Regions from separate parts of the uncultured Holdemanella sp. genome, predicted to be linked through region 2. Evidence: a T-box and tRNA genes for the amino acid it is inferred to sense, from the RefSeq annotation. Region 2 holds a T-box; the other holds one or more tRNA genes.
What was found. The T-box of region 2 lies ahead of leuS (leucine--tRNA ligase). A T-box ahead of a tRNA ligase gene usually reads a tRNA of that ligase, here a tRNA-Leu.
Positions count from the first base shown of each region.

Region 1: it encodes a tRNA-Leu, which carries the amino acid that the T-box ahead of leuS (leucine--tRNA ligase) is inferred to sense. The anticodon was not compared.

Region 1 is NZ_CATVYQ010000001.1:11,214-23,582, reverse strand. It holds gene rsmB (16S rRNA (cytosine(967)-C(5))-methyltransferase RsmB) at 1-1,033, opposite strand, end outside; gene priA (primosomal protein N') at 1,035-3,128, opposite strand; gene Q3907_RS00110 (hypothetical protein) at 3,202-3,354, shown strand; gene Q3907_RS00105 (TrmH family RNA methyltransferase) at 3,698-4,426, opposite strand; gene Q3907_RS00100 (AI-2E family transporter) at 4,498-5,655, shown strand; gene Q3907_RS00095 (putative manganese transporter) at 5,723-6,607, shown strand; gene Q3907_RS00090 (hypothetical protein) at 6,834-7,055, opposite strand; tRNA gene Q3907_RS00085 (tRNA-Leu) at 7,188-7,274, opposite strand; tRNA gene Q3907_RS00080 (tRNA-Cys) at 7,282-7,355, opposite strand; tRNA gene Q3907_RS00075 (tRNA-Leu) at 7,382-7,468, opposite strand; tRNA gene Q3907_RS00070 (tRNA-Cys) at 7,476-7,549, opposite strand; gene Q3907_RS00065 (YitT family protein) at 7,717-8,598, shown strand; gene Q3907_RS00060 (Bax inhibitor-1/YccA family protein) at 9,169-9,879, opposite strand; gene Q3907_RS00055 (hypothetical protein) at 9,882-11,585, opposite strand; gene Q3907_RS00050 (proline--tRNA ligase) at 11,680-12,369, opposite strand, start outside.
Region 2 is NZ_CATVYQ010000032.1:4,846-17,214, reverse strand. It holds gene Q3907_RS07025 (DEAD/DEAH box helicase) at 1-398, shown strand, start outside; gene Q3907_RS07020 (deoxyribonuclease IV) at 395-1,234, shown strand; gene ispG (flavodoxin-dependent (E)-4-hydroxy-3-methylbut-2-enyl-diphosphate synthase) at 1,244-2,293, opposite strand; gene Q3907_RS07010 (penicillin-binding protein 2) at 2,396-4,471, shown strand; gene rpmG (50S ribosomal protein L33) at 4,551-4,700, shown strand; gene Q3907_RS07000 (MBL fold metallo-hydrolase) at 4,740-5,363, shown strand; gene Q3907_RS06995 (ATPase, T2SS/T4P/T4SS family) at 5,407-6,396, shown strand; gene Q3907_RS06990 (hypothetical protein) at 6,422-7,306, shown strand; gene comGC (competence type IV pilus major pilin ComGC) at 7,323-7,622, shown strand; gene comGD (competence type IV pilus minor pilin ComGD) at 7,600-7,992, shown strand; gene Q3907_RS06975 (competence type IV pilus minor pilin ComGF) at 8,103-8,495, shown strand; gene Q3907_RS06970 (hypothetical protein) at 8,476-8,844, shown strand; T-box leader at 8,863-9,060, shown strand; gene leuS (leucine--tRNA ligase) at 9,094-11,511, shown strand; gene Q3907_RS06960 (peptidoglycan bridge formation glycyltransferase FemA/FemB family protein) at 11,523-12,369, shown strand, end outside.

The DNA of each region.
Region 1 (12,369 bases), on a different contig from region 2:
CTCCACCAACCTTCACATATTGACATACATTATCAAGAATAGAATATTGCAACGGAATCAATGTATCCATATCTTCTGGAACCATATGTAACTTAATGTCTGGTTTTCTAGACAATACGCCATAACCAGAACATGGAACATCACATAAGATACGATCGTACATAATTGAACTTTTAAATGCAGTCGCATCTTGAACACCTGCATGAATAATATCAATTCCTAATCTTTTAGCATCGCTTTCAATCAAATCTTTACGATGTGCATGCAAATCATAAGCATCAATATGCCCTTTATTATGCATCATTTCAGCCATGGTCATACTCTTTGTTCCTGGAGCAGCACAACAGTCTAGAATCGTTTCATTTTCTTGAGGATCAACAAACTTGGCGATTTCAAAACTCCCCTCATCTTGAGCACTCATATAGCCTTTTTGATAGTATGGATGGTGGAAATAATCATTACCCGCATAAATATACAACGGGTCTTGAACATGTACGAACGCATCCAACTTAAAGTCATCTTTACTTGTTTTTAATGAGTTTCTTCGAACATACATCGGCAAAATATTCACACTTGCACTTGCCATCATTAAAGCTTGTTTGTCTCCATATTGACTGACCCACATTTTATAAAGCCAATCTGGTAAAGAATACTTTAATGCTACATTATCCGTTTCAATAGGTTTTACTTTATGCAAAACAGCATTTGTTAACCCTGCATATTTTGCATTGATCTTTTTAGCAATATTAACCGCATCATTAACAATCGCATAGCTTGGCACTTTATCTAAAAACAACAATTGATATGTACTCATTGTCAACAACACATCCATTTTAGGATTCACTTTATTCTTTACATACTTTGACCAGCATTCTTTACAATAACGATAATTTTGAATAGTTCCATAAAAGATTCTTGTTGCCAGAGCACGATCCTTTTCATCTACTTCGTGCAAATGATTTCTTAAATATAAATTGGAATAAACTTTTTTATTCACAACTTCATCTAAGGCCTTCCATATCCATTTTCTCATTCTATTCCTCCATCATAATTGGATGCATATTCACATCCACAACATATTTTGTTTCATCTAAATAATTTTGTACAAGTTTATGAAGCAATTCATCATCTTTAGATTTCAAAATCAATCGCACGCGATGCTTCTTTTGTTGCATGCGAATTTCAATTGGACCTAAAACACGAATTGAAGAAAAATGTTCTTTCGCAACACTTGCCATTTTATAAGCTTCACGCAAATCAAAATGCGTAAAAACCAAAGTACATAAGTATACATAAGGTGGATACATACCTAAATGGCGATAGCGCATTTCTTGATTAAAAAACATCTTATAATCATGCATTTTAACACATTGCATCACATAGTGATTGGGATCAAAAGTTTGAATCATGACTTGACCTTTTAAAAGGCCACGACCACTTCTTCCACTTGCTTGTTCTAGCATTTCATAAGCCGTTTCACTTGCACGATAATCATTTCGACAAAGCGCAGAATCTGCATTTAGAATTCCAACCAGAGTCACTCTTTCAAAATCTAAACCTTTCGCAACCATCTGCGTACCAATCAATAAATCTCCAGACTCCTCAAATTCTTTTAATAATTTTTCATGCGCATTCTTTTTTCGTGTGCTATCCGCATCCATACGAACGACATGATGATCTTTAAAGATTTCGACAATTTGTTCTTCCAATCTCTCTGTTCCCATACCGGCCTTAAAGTAATTTTTAGAATGACAATTTGGACATTCTTCGATAAATGGAAACTGCCTTCCGCAACAATGACACACTAAGGCATTTTGATTTTTGTGATACGTTAATGCTACGCCGCAATCTGGACATATACGAACATGTCCGCAATCGCTACAACGAACAACAGGAAGATACCCTCTACGATTCAAAAGTAAGATGACTTGTTCTTTTCTAGAAAGACGTTCATGAATGGCTTGAAGTAAAGTTTCAGATAAGCCATTTGTGATTCTTTCTTTTTTCATATCGACCAAACAAATATCCGGCATTTCATGAATGCGATTTTTAAGTTCAATCAATTCATACACATTCTTATAAGCCCTGGCATACGATTCTAAAGATGGTGTAGCACTAGCTAATACAACTTTACATTTATGATAAGCAGCACGAAATAATACAATATCACGCGTATGATATCTTGGTGTATTGTCTTGTTTATAGCTTGAATCATGTTCTTCATCCATTAAAATCAAACCTAATGAAGTAAATGGCATGAAACAAGCACTACGTGTTCCAACCACAATATCTACCTTATGGTCTTTTACTAAATTATATTGTTCTAATTTTTCCTGTGCATTCAATCCTGAATGATAGATCGCAATCTTTTGTTTAAATCGAGCCTGCACTCTTTGTATCATCATAGGTGTTAAACCAATCTCAGGAACAAGAAACAATACTTGTTTTCCAGAAGCTAGTACATCTTCAGCTAGCCGTAAAAAGACTTCCGTTTTACCAGAACCCGTCACTCCATGGAGTAAAGAAACCATTTTATTTGTATTTTGAATTGTTTGAATCGCACATTCTTGTTCAGTAGTTAACGAATGAGTCACATCCGCAATTTCACTTACACAAGTATTTGAATCTTTGATTCTTTTTTCAACCACAATATAGCCTTTATCCAATAATATTTTCGTAATAGATGGACTGACTTTTCTAAGTTCACTCATCTTACATGGATAGGTAAAACTAGATAAAACTTCTTTTTGTCGGGAAGTTAAAGGTAAGTTTGATTCATTCAATACCGCATAGTCTTCATAAATGATTTTTGAATGCTTGATAGTAGGGCGTAATGCGGGTGGCAGCATTGTTTTATAACATGTCACTTTCGAGCTTGCATAAAAACGAGCCATATAGTCAGCCAATAATTTTAATTCACTATTCAATAATGGCTTCTCATCTATGACTTCAATAACAGGTTTAATATTTTTAAAATCGCTTTCTACATCGACTTCTTCTACAAATCCTACAAGTGTACGATTGTTGAATTCAACACGAACTCGACATCCAACTTCAACATCCGTATCACAAGAATAAGTAAAAGTATTACGTAGGCGATTGTATTCTACATATACATTAATCAGCATGCATCTATTATAGCATTAATCTGGATTTGACATTGATATTTATTTTGGTATATTTGAACATAAGGAGATAGGTATGTATATTTTTCTTGGAATTTTAAACATTCTTTGTGGCATTATCATTGGATTGATCGTAAAACCTTTCAATAATCAAGTTGTGGATATTTGTATATCCTTGTTATTCTTTGTGAATGGAATCTTAGACATTCGAAAGGCCATTAAAAACTAGTAAAAGTCCAATCATAAACCATACTTCTTTCTCATTTCTTGAACGCCTAGTTTTGCATCTTTTGTCTCTCCAATATCAATTTGTTATTCAGAAATCGCAATATCTTGGTACATTTCAAGTTTTTTCAAAGTTGATTCATACTTTTCAATACTCATGATTACCATATCTCCATATCCGATTTTTTTGACATAAATCGGATATTTCAGAAATATTTTTTAATTCTTTAATTGGTATTATTTGTGGCATATTATTATCTCCCTTTTATGGTATCCTGATTGTTAATTTTGTAGATCAAGAATTAGCACAGAAAATTTATTCGACAAATTAAAAGAGTCAAAGCAATTTAATTCGCTTTGACTTTCTTTTGTCTTAATATCTCAAAACTAAATACAGCAGCTGCACTCGCTGAATCTAAAGCATTTCTAAAATCTCTTCCATATTCTACGACTATATTTTGTTTAGAGGCTGAAGTAATGGTTGAACTAAGTCCTCTTAAGGCTCCGCCTAAGCATAAACAAAAATTTGATTCAAATGCATAATCATATAATCCTACGGCATCTTTTCTATGGGCACACAAAATAGGAAGTTGATTCTTTTTACAATAGTCAACCAATTCTTCATCTGAATCCACAAAATAAATAGGTAGCTTTTCATAAGCACCGGCACTTGCCTTTAGAATGGTTTGTTCAGCAAAACTCCAGTCTCTTTTTGGAAGAATCATCGCATCACAACCAGAAGCATAAAGCGTTCTAGAAATACTTCCCAAATTATATGGATCTTCTACTCCGTCGATGTAACAAAGAAATCCATGGACATGTGTTTCAATAAGTTGAGGAATCTGTTTTTCTTCAGCTAGAAGTAACACTCCTCCATGTGTTTTACCTGTTGCCAATTCATTGATTTCATCACGCGAACAAAAAACAACTTCACACCCAAGACTTTTGGCAATTTTAGCCAAATATCTTGTATCTTTCGTATTCTTTTTCTTATCAATATAGAGTTTTTTACAATCACGAGACCCTGCTTCTAATAGGGCTTTGCAGGAAATGGCCCCTTCAAATATTTTTTCCATAGAACTATTATAATGGCTTTTATATTTTTTTTCTAGATGGTATTATATAAGGTATGGAAGGAGTCTTCTTAATGCATTTTAAATTAACCCAGGAAATGAAACAAAGAATCATCGTTTATTCTGCATCATTGATTATTGCGATCCTTTTCTTCACAATTTTAAATCGATTTAAAGATATAACACGAGCCATTCAATTCATGATAACAATTCTATTCCCTTTCCTTTTAGGAATTGGTTTAGCGTTTATATTGAATAATCCGCAAAAATGGGTTGAAAACAAATTATTAGCCAATGCCCCTATGCAGAACAAACACAAAAGAATCTTATCAACAGGTATTGTGTTTATTTTAGCCGTTGGATTTCTAATCTTGTTTTTCTCCGTTATCATACCGAATATGATTGATTCTGTGCGACAATTCTCTACAAATGTTGCGATCTATTCTGAAACTTTAATTAAATATACAAAAGATTTTGCGTACAAATTAAATATTTCAGAAAAACAAGTCGAACAAATATTGATCAATTTTGACATCACAAAGAAAATCACAAGTGTTTTAACGGAATCCATCCCTAAAATTGCTTCTTATTCATATAGCTTTGTGAAAGGATTTATCAATATTATTTTAGCTTTAGTTTCCGCATTCTATATTTTATTGGACCGTGAAACATTAGTAAAAGGAATCAAAAAATTAAATTACTCATTATTTGACAAAAACCTTGCGAACTATTTAACGCTATGGACAAACGATGCAAAGACTGTATTTGAACAATATATTGTTGGAAACATCATTGATTCATTTATTGTCGGTATCATCTGTTACTTTGGAGCCCTAGTATTAAAGCTTCCATATACAAGTATGATTGCCCTTATTATTGGTGTCACAAATGTAATTCCTGTATTTGGCCCATTCTTAGGAGCCATTCCCGTCATCATTATCTTATGTTTGATTGATCCATTCTCAGCCTTGATTTTTGCGATTTTTATCTTCATTCTTCAACAATGCGATGGAAACATCATAAAACCCATTGTTCTTGGAGATAAACTTGGAATGTCCGGCTTCTGGATCTTGTTCTCAGTTACAGTTGGTGGTGCATTATTTGGCGTTGTTGGAATGTTTCTAGGTGTTCCAGTTTTTGCACTTATTTATGCAGGCGTACATGATTATATTCAAGTTCGATTAAGAAACAAAAAAATCACAATCAACGATAAAGCAGGAACAATTGATTAGTTTCCTGCTTTTTACGTGCAATTTTAAAAAAAATGTGTATACTTATGTAAGTTAGGAGGAACTACCTTTGAATTTTATAGATATTATTTTAAATACAATACACGATACATGGGCTATGCTTCCACTATTGTATATTACTTATTGTATATTAGAAGTTTTTGAAAGAAAGAATACGCAAGACGACAAACTCTTCTTTGGACTACAAAGACTTGGACCTATTCTAGGTGCAATAGTAGGATTGATTCCACAATGTGGATTTAGTATTCTAGCTGCCATGTTGTTTGTTCAAAATAACATTACACTTGGAACTTTAGTCAGTGTTATGATTGCGACAAGTGATGAAGCCATTCCAATCCTTATTAGTAATCCTAAGATGTATTCATCTCTACTTGGTATTTTAGGATTAAAACTTGTCATTGCGATCATCGTTGGATTATTTACCGATCACGTACTATTTCGCCATCAAAAAATCCTCCGCTTCGAAGATATGGAAGAAGAGGATTATGATGAAGACGAATATGAGGAGGAAGAAAGTTCTGGATCAAGCTGTCCATGTTGTTATCCTGAATATCCATTATGGATCAGTGCCCTTTTGAGATCTTTAAAAATCTATGTATTCATCTTTATTACTAGTTTTATATTAACCTTATTAATGGAATGGATTGGAGAAAAAACATTATCCATGATTTTACTTCAAGATAATTTATTCCAACCAATCATTGCCGCACTATTTGGATTTATCCCTAACTGTGCAGCTACAGTTGTTCTAACTCAGCTTTATACAACTGGTGAACTTTCTTTTGGATCACTACTTGCAGGTCTTGTCACAAATGCAGGACTCGGTTTAATTGTCATGATTCGTTATGAAGCAAGAAAGAAAGACATTTTAAGAACCATTTCCATCTTATTTATAACAGGTATTATTGTAGGTATTGGATTTATGTTATTATAGCCACAATTGTGGCTATTTTTTTTATCTTCGTGGGAAGATCCAAATTTCAAAATGTTCTGTGTCATACCAAAACAAAAGAATAAGTATGGCAACAATCAACAAAACTACCGTAAAATATAGAGTACTCATCTTTTCCGAAAATTTGTCTGGATTCAATTCTGGATGTGCATCAAGTTTCACATCGTTTCTTTGCTATTTTATCAAGCCAACTCATAGTTACCTCTACTTAGACTAATATTGGAAAATGAAATGGAAATATATCAATTTCCGGATGATTCCATTGATACCAAAGCGCTAAAATTAATGCAGCTAGTAAGATGACAATTACATAGAATTTAATATCTTTCATTAATTTATTTCCCTTTTGTTCAAAATCATTCGAATTCAATTCAGGATGTTGATCTAATTCATCAATTCGTTTTTTCGTTGTTCTTTCAATCCAGCTCATAAAATGTACCCCTCTTTATTATATTTTAATCATTAAATTTAAATACAAATATGGTAAACTTGGTTATTGTGCTGGCCAAATAAGCACGAAAAAAGCTAGAAACTATTGCTTCTAGCTACCTTTTCCAAAAAATGGTGGGGACGGTGGGACTTGAACCCACACGGGATTTCTCCCAACGGATTTTAAGTCCGTTGCGTCTGCCTATTCCGCCACGACCCCATGTAATTGGAGGTTCCGATCAGATTTGAACTGATGATCACAGAGTTGCAGTCTATTGCCTTACCACTTGGCTACGGAACCGTAACTTGTTGATTTTTAATAAACGATGGTGGGGACGGTGGGACTTGAACCCACACGGGATTTCTCCCAACGGATTTTAAGTCCGTTGCGTCTGCCTATTCCGCCACGACCCCATGTAATTGGAGGTTCCGATCAGATTTGAACTGATGATCACAGAGTTGCAGTCTATTGCCTTACCACTTGGCTACGGAACCGTTTCGTTGACTGCCCATATATAATACCTCAACGAAAAATAAAAAGCAAGAAAAAAATTAATTTTTTTTACATTTTTTTAAAAACCATACATTTTTCATTTTTGGTTGAACTTATTTGACAAATGACCTATTATAATGTGGTCAACAAACAAGAGGTATTTTATATTATGCAACACATTATTCACCAGCTTCAAAAAGAAAAGAAGCTAAGACTATTAACGTCGACCATAATGATTGTATTTAGTGCTTTTATGCAATGTTATATCATGAATGTATTTATGGCACCGTGCAATTTGATCTCAGGAGGATTTACAGGACTTGCTCTATTAATCAATAAAGTCTGTGCTCTAGTAAACATTAACTTCCCTACTCAAGTTGGAATCATCGCATTAAATGTTCCTGCAGCAATTCTATGCTACAAACACATTTCACCAAGATTTACATTTTTGAGTTGTGTGCATTTCTTTCTAGTATCCTTCTTTATTTCTATCTTCCATTTTGAACCTTTCTTTAAAGATCAAATCTTAAATGTTCTTTTTGGAGGATTCTTATGGGGCTTCTCCATTTCCCTAGCCCTAAGAGCTGGAGGATCTACAGGAGGAACAGATTTCATTGCCCAATACGTTTCTAGTAAGATTCACAGGGGAATCTGGGACTATGTATTCTTCTATAACTGCGCAATGATCATTGTCTTTGGATACTTATGTGGATGGATCTATGCAGGATATTCCATCCTATTCCAATTCTTGTCTACAAAAACAATTTCTTCTTTATATCAACGCTACGCACAGATTACCGTTGAATTTACGACAAACGATCCTGACCCACTAATCGATGCCTTTATGGCCACTTGTCGCCATGGAATGAGCGTATTTGAATGTTATGGAGCATATAGCCATCGTAAGTATTATGTATGTAAAGCCGTTATTTCTACTTATGAATTAAGAGATGTTGTCGATAATGTAAGAAAGGTCGATCCTAAAGTGTTGATCAATACATACAATACAGTAAACTTCTACGGAAACTTCTATCAAAAACCTTTGGAGTAGTATTACACTACTCCATTTTTTATGTCGATTATTCCATCAACCACATAGGTATCATATAATATGCAAAAGGAGTATAAATAAAATGTGGACAGAAAGAGAGCGAATTATTGATAATTTTGAGGATGCGATTACATATATAAAAAACAACACTACTTTCACGATTATCTAATGGGTAATATAGAAATAGACGACAATTCAGCTTTTATAACTATAAAAGAATATACTTGTAATATCGCAAACAAAAATGCACATGTATGGAATTTCAAATTCAACAATATATCAAATTTTAAATGTGAAATTGACAGTATAGTCCCTTTTTTCATATTGGAAGTATTTATCGAAGACCATGAAATCACCTTCAGCTTAAATAATGGTTATATATCTTTTGAAGCTAAAGACATATTATTAGGTATTCCAAAATGTTAGTTTTTATAAAGACCTGCAAGGTCTTTTTTTATATTAAAATTTTGATTTAAAACAACAAAAAAAGCCATATTTACCATGATATAGTAAACATGACTTATTTCATGTCATTATCTATTTTTAACCAGATATAGAAACCTAAATAATTTACTTATTATTACGATTACCCATGCCAATCAATTGTAAGATTCTTAAGAAGATATTCAAGAAATCTAAATACAATTGTAATGCCATGAAGATGGCAATCTTATCTTGTGCTACGACTGAACCATCCGATTGGATCAACAATCGATTCATTCTTTGAACATCCCAAACTGTGATGCCTGTAAAAATCAATAGAGTAATAATAGAAAGCAAGCGAACATCCATACTGACTCTAAATAACATCATAAAGCATTGTGTAATAATCAATACAAAAAGTCCAATCATACATAATGAGCCAAAGCTTGTAAAATCCTTTTTAGATGTTGTACCAATAACAGCTAAACTTATAAAGTAAACTGCACTGACTAGAAAAGCAGTACCAATTGTAGCTACATCATATACATAGCTAATAGAAGTAAGTGATACACCCATACAGATGGCATAAAGCACTAACATAACCTTCATACCTGTGCTTGATGTAGATCTTGCCATTGATACACCAAAGGCAATGGACAAGATAAATGGTGCAATCACAAATAACATAAATAGAAATGGCATAGTACTTAATAAAATCAATAAAGCATTTGTAGCATATAAACCATAAGATACAATTGCCGTGATAGATAAGGCAATAGCCATCCATGCATAAGACTTCAACAAAGCACTTTTTAAAGTGCTTGTTGAATAATAATTCATAGAATCGTTGTTAAACATTATTAATCCTTCTTCTGGATAAATTCTAATAATTGCTGAGCCGCAATATTTAAACCTTTACGGTTTGATTTATCGAATCCTAAGTGAGTGTAGATTTCACCAACAAATACTCCATTGTCTTCTAGAGCCTGGAACATTGTGTCGATGATTGGTTCGCAAAGTTCTTGCTTTTGCATAGGACCAAATGGGTTTGCGAAATATGTAGTTGAAATACCAACTTCTTGTGTTGTACCCAAAGCCATACGCTTACCTAACTTACAAGTATCTTTTACTTCTTGTACAGTTAATTTCTTTAGACCAAATTCATTTGTGTAGTTGTTTGCGTATGCAAATAAGTCAATTTTATGGTTGTGAACAACAACACGATATGGAGCTGCTGGCTGAATCATACGTGCGTTTGGATTTTCTGGAGCCATGAAAATTGAACGGTCCATATCACGATATGGAGTACCTGGATCCAAGTCATCTAGACGAATGAAAGCACCAATTTCAGTACCCTGACCATATGGAACACCATCTTCTAAGTGAATCGTTCCCATATCATCAAACACAACTTCAACTTCACGAATCATATCGCCAGCAGCAGCCTTTAATGCTTCAATCGACTCAGATTTACCAGCACCACTATCACCCATCAACATGATACCTTTCTTTGTTCCATCCTTTAAATAGATGTTTACGAAAGCACCATGTATTGGTAACCATCCTTTTTTCATCTGAGCTAAGTTGTGTAATGTTAAACACATTTTCTTTAAATATCCAAAGTATTCGATACGAGGATTATCACTGATACATCCTACCCAAATATCATTTGCATCATCATAATAGAAGTTTGTAGCATCATTTCCATCATCGTTACCAAAAATAACAACAAGATCTGGTTTTTGCGCACTCTCTTCTTTAGTAGCTAATTCAAATAAATTAGCCATACTCAATGCACTTGACATATATTTTGAGTTGAAGTATACGAAACATAATAAAGCTCCAACTTTACAAGGATAACAGAACCAGTTTGATTCTCCCTTTTTGAAATATGTCATAGGCTGTGTATCAATTTCAGTAAACATACCTGTACGTTTACTTGATTTTGGATGCAAAATCATTGGAGTTCTTAACATAACTGTATCAATCATTGGAATATCTTGTAAAGCTGCATATTCATCAGCCCATACTTTATCCAAAGTGTGAGCAGAAAAACATGCATTCGTTCCAGCTTGAACCTGACGATACACTAAGTTTGGTCTTCCCATTAATTTTTCTTCAAACAAACGATATGTACGAAGTAATAAATCATTTGAAGCTGAGTCAAATGCCACTAATGTATTAATACCAAAATCCGTTGAATTATCACTCTTCATATATCCAAAACGTTGTAAAGAACGCCAAGTACGATACATCTCTTCAATAACATCTAAAGTTGCATCTTTATCTGAAAGATAATATTCATCTTTTAATTCTTCACAAGTAAAGATTGACAATAAACGTAAGAAATGACAGAAATCATAAGCTGCTTCTTTTGAATTCAATTCACCATTTTTTGTCAAATAAGCATACATATTCACATTATCTGTTTCCTGATATTCAATGAAATATTGAACGAATTTTGCGAATGTATGAGACTTTAATAAAACCTCACGACTCTTTGGATACGCCAAATTATAGTTGATAATAACCTGATTGTTAAAAATTTCAATTTTATTTTGCATAATTACACTCCTTTAACTATGACTAATATACATGAAAAACCTTTGAAAGTAAATGTGATTCTAAATTTTTTGTTTATATTCCAAGTACAAGCGTTTACATGGCAAAAACTTTTTCAATTTCAGAATATACATCCTCAATCGCAATTTCACTCTTTTCACCTGTATAACGATCTGTCCACTCTAATTTTCCTTCTTTGACACCACGACCTACCGTAATACGATAAGGAACACCAATCAATTCCATGTCTTTGAATTTAACACCTGGACGCTCATTACGATCATCTAAAATTACATCGAATTTATGTTCTTTACAATATTCATATAAATCATTGGCAATCTTAACTTGTTCTTCATCTTTTAATGATACTGGAACAATCGCAAGTCTAAATGGTGCGATTTCCACTGGCCATTTAATACCAAAATCATCATGATGCTGATCAGCAACGGCAGCCATACATCTTTCTAGACCAATACCATAACTTCCCATCCATACTGGCTGTAATTGATTATTGGCATCTGTATAGTAAAGATTCATACTCTTAGAATATTTAGTTCCCAATTTAAATAAGTTACCAACTTCAATACCATGTTGGAAAGTTAACTTTTTACCACACTTAGGACAAATATCCCCTTCTTTTACCTGACAAAGATCTGCGACTTCAACAGCCGTAAAATCTTTACAGTTCACATTCTTAATGTGACGATCCGATTGGTTTGCGCCTACAATGAAGTTTTTCATATGCTTGATTTGACGATCCATATAGACTGGACAATCAATACCGAC
Region 2 (12,369 bases):
AAGATTTAAAATTCTATATTCATCGTGCTGGTCGTACAGGAAGAGCAAGTCGAGATGGGCAATGTATCGCATTATATAAAGAAAGTGATGCTAAATCAATCCAGTCTTTGATCAAACAAGGTATTGAATTTGAACATCAAGATGTTAAGAATCATGAATTCGTAGATTTAAAACCATATGTAAATAAGCGTCCAATGAAAAAGGACGAATTCCATGAAGAAGTTGAAAAAATTGTTCATAAGAAAAAGAAAGTTAAACCAAACTATAAGAAAAGACAACGCCAGGAAATTGATCGTATGAAACGTAGAAAACGTCGTGAAATGATCAAATCCGATATCAAGCGCCAACAAAAAGAACGTGCTAAAGAAAGACAACGTCAAAAAGGAATGGATCTATGATCTATTTAGGTAGTCATGTTTCTTTTAAGGCTCCAAATTATTTTAAAGGCGCAATTGAAGAAGCTATATCTTATGGTGCCAATGCATGTATGATTTATACGGGACCTCCAAGTAACACGCGTCGTGTCGATGTTTCTAAATTAAAAATAGATGATGCAAAAGAGTATATGAAAGAACATGATTTTTCAATCGATCGTGTAATAGTGCATGCTCCATACATTATCAATTTGGCAAATGCATTGAAACCAGAAACGGCCCTATTTGGACAAGAATTTTTAAAGTCTGAATTAGAAAGAGTACATGCGATTGGTGCAAAAACACTTGTATTACATCCAGGAAGCCATGTTGGTGCTGGAATGGATGTTGGTATTGAGTGGATCATCAATGGTTTAAATGAAGTTTTAGATAATGATACAACCAATGTTAAGATTGCTCTTGAAACGATGGCGGGTAAGGGAAATGAATGTGGTTTTACATTTGAACAATTACATAAAATTTATTCTGGCGTACATAAAAAGTCTCGTATTGGGTATTGTATGGATACATGTCATATTTGGGATGCGGGTTATGATTTAAATCAATTTGAAGATGTACTAAATGAATTTGATTCTATACTTGGCTTAGAAAATCTATTGTGCATGCATATCAACGATTCAAAAAATCCATTAAAAGCCCATAAGGATCGTCATGAAAACTTAGGTAAAGGCTATATAGGATTTGATGTGTTATATTCGATTGTGCATCATCCAAAACTTGAAAATGTTACAAAAATTTTAGAGACTCCATTTATTGATGGAAAAGCTCCATATAAAGAAGAAATCTCAGCGTTGCGCTGAGATTTTTTTCTAGAATTTATCAATTTCTTCTTTTAAACGAGCTACGATCTGCTCTTGAGGAATCTTTTCAATAATTTTTCCCTTTTTAATTAATAAACCTTCTTTCTTACCGCCTGCAATCGCAATATCGGCATGTTTTGCTTCACCAGGACCATTAACTGCACAACCCATGATAGCTACAGTTACTTCTTTATTTACTGTTTGAAGATAGCTTTCGATTTCATTCACGGCAGGCTCCATATCCCATTGTGTACGTCCACAAGTTGGACATGCGATCAAGTTTGGTACATTTTTAATTAATTTACAATCTTTCAACAATTCTTTTACAATAGGAATCTCCTTTTCTGGAGCTCCATTGACACTGATACGAATTGTATTGCCAATTCCTTCGTTTAATAATGTACCTAAAGCTAAACTTGATTTAATGGCACTTGTCATCATTGTTCCAGCTTCTGTAACACCTAAATGTAAAGGATAGTCAAATGTTTTTGCGGCCAGCCTATAAGCTTCAATACAAAGTAATGGATCACTTGATTTAAAAGAAAGCACTGTATCATAAAAATCAAGGTCTTCTAAGATTTGTACATGTCTTTGTGCACTTTCTATCATACCTTCAGCTGTTGGCTTGCCATATTTTTCATGAATATCTTTTTCTAGAGAACCACCATTGATGCCAATACGAATAGGTATATGCTTTTCTTTGCATGCCTTGACGACTTTTTCTACATTTTCTCTTGAACCAATATTTCCAGGGTTTAAACGAATCTTGTCTGCGCCCGCCTCAATACAAGCTAAAGCTAAACGATAGTCAAAGTGTATATCTGCAACAAGAGGAATATGGATTTGTTTCTTAATGTCGGTAATGGCCTTGGCATCTTCCATATCCATGCAGCTGACGCGAATAAGTTCACATCCCATTTTTTCAAGGTTTAAAATTTGTTTGGCAACCTCATCTGCCTTTTTTGTTTCAATGTTACACATTGATTGAATAACGACGTGATTATTATGTCCAATTTCAAGATTTTTTACTTGAACTTGACGTGTTTCTGTTCTGTTCATAGAAAACCTCCATAATTTAAGTATACGCCATTACTTCTTTTTTTTCCATTTCATCTTGGAAACGTGTATAATATAGAGTGTTCGAATTAAAGGAGGATTCAATTGAAAAAGAGTAGAAAATCAATCAAAAGGGCAAATCAAAATATTTCTGTGGATCGAGTCATCTCTAATCGTATATTGATTTTTTCGGTTATAATTGCCATATGTTTTTTGGTCATCTTTTTAAGATTGTTCTATCTTCAGATTGTTTCATATAATGAATATACCGCAAAACGAGAAGACTATACTTCCATCAAACAATATACTTCAGCTCCACGAGGACAGATTTATGATTGTAAGGGAAGAGTTTTGGCAAAAACTGTGGTGAGTCACAATATTGTGTTTACATCTCCAAATAACATGGATTCAGACGATTATGAATTATATGCCAAACGTATTGTCAAAGTGTTTAATGTGAGCGCAAAAGATTTTACGGATGAGGATAAAAAACAAGCGTATATTACATATAAATCTTTTTTATCACCAACAGACTCCGAATATGCAGCCAATCATTTGTTGACGCAAAAAGAGTTGAAGCAATATAAGAATGGTGCATGGGGCGATAATACAGAAAGTAAAAGATATCAAATTTTAATGAATCGTATTGGTAAGAAACAAATTGGGGAAATGACGCAAGCTGAATTAAAGATGTGTGTCATTTATCAACGTATGATTGCCAACCAAAGTACAGGACAAGAAAATGTTGTTTTAGAAGATGTAAGTGATGATGATGTTGCTTATCTAGTGGAACATAAAACGGAATTTCCTGGATTTGATGTTGATTTTGGTGGGTGGAAACGTGAATATCCATATGGTGAATCTCTATCGGATATTTTAGGAAGTGTAACTACAAGTACACAAGGTTTACCAAGTGAATTATCAACTTATTATTTGGCAAGAGACTATCAATTGAATGCAAGTGTTGGTAAATCTGGCTTAGAATATCAATATAATGATTTACTAGCAGGAACACCAGAAATTGCCAAAATTACTTATGATTCAAAAGGATTAGCACAAAAAGATGTGATTCAGCAAGCAAAAAAAGGATATGATTTATATCTTTCAATCGATATAGATCTTCAGTCTTCACTTGATAATATTGTTAAAAATACATTAAGTGAATATGGAGGAACTAAAAATCGTGAAAACTTCAAATCCTTATTTACAACTGTATTAAATCCACAAGATGGCTCTGTACTGGCAATGTCTGGTTATCAAATGGATCTTGATACAAAGGAAATGACATATTTTGCGACAGGAAACTATATGTCTTTAGTGAATCCTGGATCTTGTATTAAGGGTGCTACTGTATATATGGGTGAAAGTGAACATGTCGTAAGTCCAGGTGAAGTGATTGTCGATAAAGTTATGAATATTGGTGGTCAGGAATTTGGTTCTTATGAAGATCATGGTCCTGTCGATGATGTAAGTGCCTTAGAGGTAAGTAGTAACGTTTATATGTTTAATATTGCGATTCGACTTGCAGGAGCTGTCTATGAAGAAAAAGAACCATTAGCTGTGGCAGACCTTCAAGGAACTCTAAATAAGATGCGTTCTTATTATTCAATGTTTGGATTAGGAAATATAACGGGTCTTGATGCACAGGGCGAAGTGAATGGCTATATGGGTTATGGTTCAGAACCAGGTATGTTACTAAACTATTCGATTGGCCAGTTTGATATGTATACACCATTACAATTAGCTGTATATGGCGCAACAATCGCATCGAATGGAAATGTATATCAACCTAGATTAATGAATCATGCTACAGAAGTAAATTCGAGTGAAGTGGTTGTCGCAAATGAAAAGAAAGTAAAATCAACATTACCTGAAAAGAATGCTGCCTATTTACAGCGTGTACAAGAAGGCTTTAGAGCCTGCGTTGCCTCTGGCTATTGTAGTAATCTTTTAAAAGATGTTGGCGTTGAAGTTTCGGCAAAAACAGGTACAGCCGAAGTAGGCGATTGGACAACCGCAAACCTTGTAGGTTATGCACCAAGTAGCGCTCCTACAATGGCATTTGCGTGTTCAGCACCAACTTCAAGTATCAACGATCAGGCTGTTTCACCAAATATTTGTGCAAATAATGTTATGCCAGAATTCATAAAAAAATATTTTGAAATTTATCCTGCAAGTTAAAATTTTGAAAATGACTTGAAATTGACTTGTAAGTTATGCTAGAATCAACTAGTAATTACTAATGTGAGGAGGACTGAACATGAGAGATCGTATTACATTTAAGTGCTCTGTTTGCGGTGAAGAAAACTATATTGGTACAAGAAATAAGAAAAAACATCCTGAACGTATGACTGTTAAAAAATATTGTCCAAAATGCAATCAGCAGACTGAACATAAGGAGAAAAAGTAAGAAAGACCGTTTCATTCGGTCTTTTTTATGTATTAGACTATGAAAGTACTTCAACAACCACTCGGTCCAGTACAGGCAAATTGTTATTTGGTCATGGATAATCACCATGCTATATTGATTGATCCTGCGGATAAATTTTTAAATCTTGATGCTATACTAAAAGAAAACGAATGTAATCTTGAAGCCATCATTTTAACACATGCTCACTTTGATCATATTTCAGGTGTTGATAAGATTGTAAATGAATATCACTGCGACGTTTTTTTAAATCCAAGTGAGTTTGATTTTCTTCAAGATCCAGATTTAAATTCATCCTCAGCCTTTTATATGGATGTAACATGTGATGCCAAGTGTAAACCATTATTAGAAGGAAAGAATAAAATTGCAGGATTTGAAATTGAAGCTATGTATTGCCCAGGACATTCAATCGGTTCAACCGTATTAAAAATAAAGGATTGTTTATTCACAGGAGATGTATTATTTCAAGGTTCGATTGGAAGAATGGACCTTGTAACAGGTTCTGTTTCAAGTATGAAAAAATCTTTAAAAAAATTGTATCAACTCGATCAAGACTATAAAGTTTATCCAGGTCATGGTCCATCCACTACTTTATCGCAAGAGAAAAAATGGAATGAAAGTTTAAAATATGCAGAAATTTATTAGAATTTCTGCTTTTTTTTTCGTATTAGATATAGGGGTGATAAAAATGGATGATTTATTAAAGAACCTCATTGAATATGCGATATTAAAAAAGGCAAGCGACATTCATTTTATTTTGCAGCAGAATCGCTTAAAAATTAAACTTAGAACGCAAACTGAAATGTTGGAAGTATATCAAGATATTTGGCAGCCCGCATTCTTTGAGTATTTGAAATTTATTTCTCGAATGGATCTAACGAATCCTTATACACCACAAAGTGGGCAATTTAAAGTATGTATAAACCATCATGATGTATATTGTCGCTTTAGTATGCTTCACAATAATCATGTTCAAACAGGAGTCATAAGAATGTTGAATATGATGCATGCGATTAAATTAGATGCACTTTCTTTGTGTAAATATGATACAGAATTCTTTCAATCGTTGATTCCATTAAGACATGGATTGGTTATCTGTGTAGGTCCTACAAACAGTGGTAAGACAACAACGTTACATGCTTTGCTTCATGAAATAGCCAAAGAGAAGAAACATAAGGTAGTGAGCTTAGAAGATCCCATTGAAATCGAAGACGATTCTTACTTACAGCTACAAATCAATGAAGGAACTGGATTTACGTATGATGTAGGTATTGAACAATTGCTAAGACATGATCCAGATGTTATATGTATTGGCGAAACTAGAAACAGCTATACGGCTAAGATGGTGTTAAGAGCGAGTTTAACAGGGCATTTTGTACTGACAAGTATTCATGCCAAAGATGGAAAGGAGTGTATTCGTCGTCTTGAGGATTTAGGCGTTTCTAAACAAGACTTATTAAGTGTATGTACAGCTATTATCTCGCAACGTCTATATTCAAATGGAGACAAAAAAGTATGTATTTATGAAATCATGGATCAAAAAACATTGGACTATGTCATTCGATATGGAAAGTATCCTCAAAATTTTAAAACGTTATCTTCGAAAATTACAGAAGGTATTAAAAAAGGATATATCATGGACACACAAGCGGAATACGATTGTATTAGTTTATCGTGATGAAATCGAACAATTTCATGCCTTAATGAACAATGGACTATCTATAGATACATTGATTCATTTAGTTTTTAAAGAAAGTGATGCGATTATTGAACAATTAAAATTGGGAAAAAGTCTGGTTGAGATTTTTTGTATAGGTCAAAAGAAGCTTTATTTTAAATATATCGAAATTTTATCAAATACTATGAATCTATCGGATGTCTTAGATTGTGTAAATCAAATTGAGAAAAGTTCAATCTTGTTTTATGAAAAATTATTAAAGAAAATTGCGTATCCATTTTTCTTATTGATATTTGCATATTTCATGATTTGTTTTTTCTCAAACTATGTCCTTGTTCAAATGAAGGATTATATTCCCAATAATATCATTTTAATTTTTGTTCATTTATTAAAATATCTATTTGGAATTACTATCTTTGTGATTGTTCTATATATTCTTTTGTATTATGTGTTTCTTTATAGATACAATTCAAAATTGAAATGTCCATTTCGTTTAATGAAGAAGATGATTTCTTTACAATTTGTGTGTATGTATCAAAGTCTAGAAAAAACATGTAGTTCTACGCAAGAAATACTTGAAACTCTATCTTCTATCAAATTTAGTGTTGTAGGAATCGTATCGAGTGAAATATTAAAATATTTAATGCAGGGTGTATCTATAGAAGAAAGCTTTAATCGGATAAAAGTATTTGATTCGACATTTAAAAAAATGTTGAATTATGCGCTTGTAGCTAATAGTATGTCATTCTTTTTAGATCTTTATATTCAGAAGAGTACTTTAGATATTGAAAAGTCTATAAAAAAGGTTTCCAATGGGGTTCAAATCTTTTCTTATATAAGCATTGGAATCTTGGTTTTAATTGTTTATCAAATTATGATGATGCCATTAAATATGTTGAATCAATTTTAGAAATGGAGAGAAATGTATGGAAAAGAAAAATGGTTTTACTATTTTAGAAATGATGATTGTGATGTTGATTGTCGCATTGTTGTTGTTGATTACTTTGCCCAATATTCAACAAAAAGAACAGGTGATCCGTAAAAAAGGTTGTGAAGCCTTACTTGAAATTGTGAATTCGCAAATTATGTTATATGGGATTGATCAATTAGAAACACCGTCAAGTGTACAAGAATTGATTGATTTTGGATATTTAAAAAAAGGACAAGATACATGTCCAGATCATAGTAAAGTGGTGATTGAAAATGGACAGGCCATATCTCAATAAAAATGGGTTTACATTCATGGAAATGTTAATTGTACTTTTGATTGTATCTCTTTTAAATTTTGGGTTATATACGAAAATGAATACATCTCTATATGTTTTTATGAAACAAGTTCAAACACTTTGTATAACGGCTCAAGAAAAGGCTTATGTAGAAAATCGAAAAATTTCTATAGATATAAATGAAAAGATGGTGGTAGACGAAAAGAATTATTTTATGCCTAAAGATGTTGCGTGTGATTCTGTTTCTTTTTATTACAATGCCAAGGGGAATATATCAAAGGCTTTCACATTGTATTGTCAGAATTCACATACAAAAATGAAACTTGTCTTTCAATTAGGATCGGGGAGAATACGTCTTGAAAAAGTATAATGGATTTTTGTTGGAAGATGCTTTGTTTGCGCTTTTTGTGATATTGGTTTGTGCAAGTTTATTCATAAATGGCTTATATACTGTTTATTTTCAAAGGAATTTAAAGATTGATGAAAAAATTGAGAAGAAATGGTTTCACGTTGATTGAAGCTCTATTAGCCTTATTTATAACAAGTCTAATTTCTCTTTTGGGTTGCATGTTGATAAATTTGGCTTTACATTTTGCCCATATAGATGTAGATACTCAAAATCAATTTGCGATTCTTCAAATAAGAAGAGAATTAAGTATTGTTAGTGAAATTCGAGTGGATGAAGAAAGGTTAGAATACGTTTTAAATCATAAAAAGTATGACTTGTATTTTGATAAAAATCGCATTGTGAAAAGTCCAGGATATGAAATCTATATGGAAAATATAGATTCAGCACATTTTTATAAGAAAGAAGATGGTTATTATCTATGGTTTAAAAAGCAAAACAAAACTTATGACTTTGAACTCTATTAACGGATATGCGAGTTGGATCAGTCTTGTTTGTTTATTTCTTGTTTTACAGATTGTGTCTTTTTTAACGCTTGTTACCATTCAGAATGTATACTTATTAAAAGCAAATCAAAAAAATATTTTAGAACTTTCTATTGTAGATCATGCCAAGCATATGATTTTACATAACAATCGTATTCGCTTATGTCATACAAAGGATGAAATAATGAAAGATATGGATGAAGTAATCATGAATTACAATGTTCATTTTAAGGATTGTTTAACGTATATAGAATGCAGTTATGAAGATATTTTAATGAGGATTTACTATGATGATAAGGCAATCGTTTCACTTGATATTGACGAAAAATGAAAAAAAAGATAAAATTGATGCATAGCGATGAATTAGAGTAGTAAAAGGAAATGGCAATTTTTAGAGAGCTAAAGTTGGTGAAATTTAGCATTGTACAACCTTTGAACTTGCTAAGGAGCTGATGAGTAATGTTATCCGTATACTCTGCGATAAAGAGTTTGAGGGGCACAATGAATATTGTGAACTAAGGTGGTACCGCGTACAAACGTCCTTAGATTTTAAAGGGCGTTTTTTATTTTATAGGAGGCTATTATGTACAATCATTTAGAAGTAGAAAAGAAATGGCACAAATATTGGGAAGATCATGAAACATTTAAAACCGATGTTTGGGATTTCTCTAAACCAAAATTTTATGCACTAGACATGTTCCCATATCCAAGTGGAGTTGGACTTCATGCAGGACATCCAGAAGGATATACTGCAACAGACATCGTTTCACGTATGAAACGTATGCAAGGATATAATGTTCTTCACCCAATGGGATATGATTCTTTTGGCTTACCTGCTGAGCAATATGCAGTTCAAACCGGAAACAATCCAAATGGATTTACACAAAAGAATATTAAGACTTTCACGAATCAGTTAAAAGAATTAGGTTTTGATTATGACTGGTCAAAAATGATTGCAACATCTGATCCAGATTTCTATCATTGGACACAATGGATCTTTAAACAATTGTATAAAGATGGATATGCTAAATATGTTGATATGCCAGTAAACTGGTGTGAAGAACTTGGTACAGTTTTATCCAATGATGAAGTTATTGATGGTAAAAGTGAACGTGGAGGCTATCCAGTTATCCGTAAAAATATGAAACAGCTTTGTATTGATCAGGCTGCTTTTGCGGAACGATTATTAGAAGGTTTGAATGAAATTGATTGGCCAGAATCGACAAAGGAAATGCAAAGAAACTGGATTGGTCGTTCAACAGGTGTTGAGGTTCAATTTGAAATCGTAGGTGGAGGAAAATTCTCTATTTTTACAACATGTATCGAAACAATTTATGGTATTACATTCATGGTGCTTGCACCAGATGGAGATTTAGTACAAGAATTAATGCCAAGAATTCAAAATCAAGAAGAAGTTAAGGCATATATTCAGGAAACTGTTTCTAAGTCTGAAATGGATCGTACAGAATTAAATAAAGGAAAATCAGGATGTCGTCTTGAAGGCATTAAAGCAATCAACCCAGTTAATGGAAAAGAAGTTGAAGTATTTATTGGAGATTTCGTATTGGCTAACTACGGCACAGGTGCTGTAATGGCTGTTCCTAGTCATGATCAACGTGACTTTGAATATGCGATTGCCCATAATATTGACATGATTCAAGTCATTGAAGGTCAAGATGTGAGTGAACATGCTTTTGAAAAACAGGATTATTTAGGAAAAGGATGTAAGCTAATCAACTCCGAAGAATTTACAGGTTTAACTGTAGAAGAAGCTAAAGTTGCAATTACGAAAAAATTGGTAGATATGGGCATTGCAAAAGAAACCGTAAACTATCGTTTCCGTGAATGGATTTTTGCACGTCAACGTTATTGGGGTGAACCAGTTCCAATCGTACACTTAGATGATGGTACAGACTATGTACTTAGTGATGATGAATTACCTTTGATTCTTCCTGAACTAGAAGACTACAAAGGACATAATGGAAAAGCTCCACTTGAAAATGCGACAGAATGGAAACAATACAACAAAAATGGTGTTAAAGGTGTTCGTGAAACAAGTACAATGCCAGGTTCTGCCGGATCTTCATGGTATTACTTACGCTATATTGATCCACACAACAATGAGAAACTTGCAGATCCAGAATTATTGAAACACTGGATGCCAGTTGACTTATATGTAGGTGGACCTGAACATGCGGTAGGACACTTGATGTATTCTCGTATTTGGAATAACTATTTATATGACAAGGGTATTGTCGCATGTAAGGAACCATTTAAGAAATTAGTTCATCAAGGTATGATTTTAGGTGAAAATGGAATTAAAATGGGAAAACGATTCCCAGAATATGTTGTCAATCCTTCAGACATCGTAAAGAAATATGGTGCGGATACACTTCGTTTATATGAAATGTTCATGGGACCATTAGAACAAAGTAAACCTTGGTCAATGGCAGGTTGTGATGGTGCTAGAAGATGGATTGATCGTGTTTATCGTTTGTTCATTGAATCTGGTAAAGTTACAGATACAAATGATGGTAAATTAGATAAGGTCTATAACCAGACTGTTAAAAAGGTTACGGAAGACTATGAATCATTAGGATTTAATACGGCTATTTCGCAAATGATGATTTTTATAAATGAAGCCTATAAAGCAGAAACAGTTTATAAACCATATGCCGAAGGAATCGTGAAGATGCTTTCTTGTATTACACCTCATATTGGTGAAGAAATGTGGCAATTACTTGGACATGATGAAACAATCGCATATGAGCCTTGGCCAACTTATGATGAAGCTAAATTAGTAGAAGATACAATTACTTGTGTTGTTCAAGTGAATGGTAAAGTTCGTGGTAAATTTGAAGCAGCTGTTGGATCAAGTGATGATAAGCTTCAAGAACAAGCTATGAAATTAGAAACAGTTCAACGTCAGCTTGAGGGAAAAACAATTCGCAAGGTTATTGTTGTTAAGGGTAAAGTCGTAAACATTGTTGCCAACTAAGAAGGTGTAGTATGCAGTTACGAAGTATAGATGAAAATAAATATCAAGCCTATTTAGATAGTATTGAATATGCAGATTTTTTGCAATCTGTCGAGCAATCGAATAAATTAAAATCAAATGGATGGCAGGTTGAATACTTGCAATTTGTCGAGAATGATGTTGTTAAAGCTTCAGCTATGATTGGTATTATTCCTTTGATGAAAGTTTTTAAATATTGTTATGTTCCACGCGGATTTATTATGGATTATCATGATAAAGACTTAGTTTCAAGTGTCACGAAAGTATTTAAAGAATATTTGAATTCAAAAGGTATTGTATATGCAGAAATGGATCCAGCAATTCAACTTCAACAAAGAAATCAAGATGGAGATATTGTGGAGGGTGGTTTTAATAACTTTGATGTTGTTGAAAACTTGAAATCTTCAGGTTTTCTTCAACTCCCTTTAAAAACAGGATACGATTTATCGAAGGAATGTCGTTTTGTGTCCGTGCTTGATGTGAAAGATAAAACGGCTGATGAGGTATTTAAGGGATTTATTTCAAAAACGCGTCATAATATCAAAAATGCTTTAAAGAACAGTGTTAAGATTCGTGAATTAAGTCGTGATGAATTGTCGATTCTTAAAGAACTTGTAAATATGTCTGGTGAAAAACAAAATTATGACACATTTACCTTAGAATTCTTTGAGAACGAATATGATCACTTTAAACAAAATGTGAAGGCATATATGGCGTATTTGGATGTGAATGAATATGTTTCAAATATTGAAGATGGAATCAAAAAAGAAACAGAAACGATTGAGCGTGCAAATGAGACATTAAAGGAAAATCCATATTCTAAAAATTCGCAGAATCGTT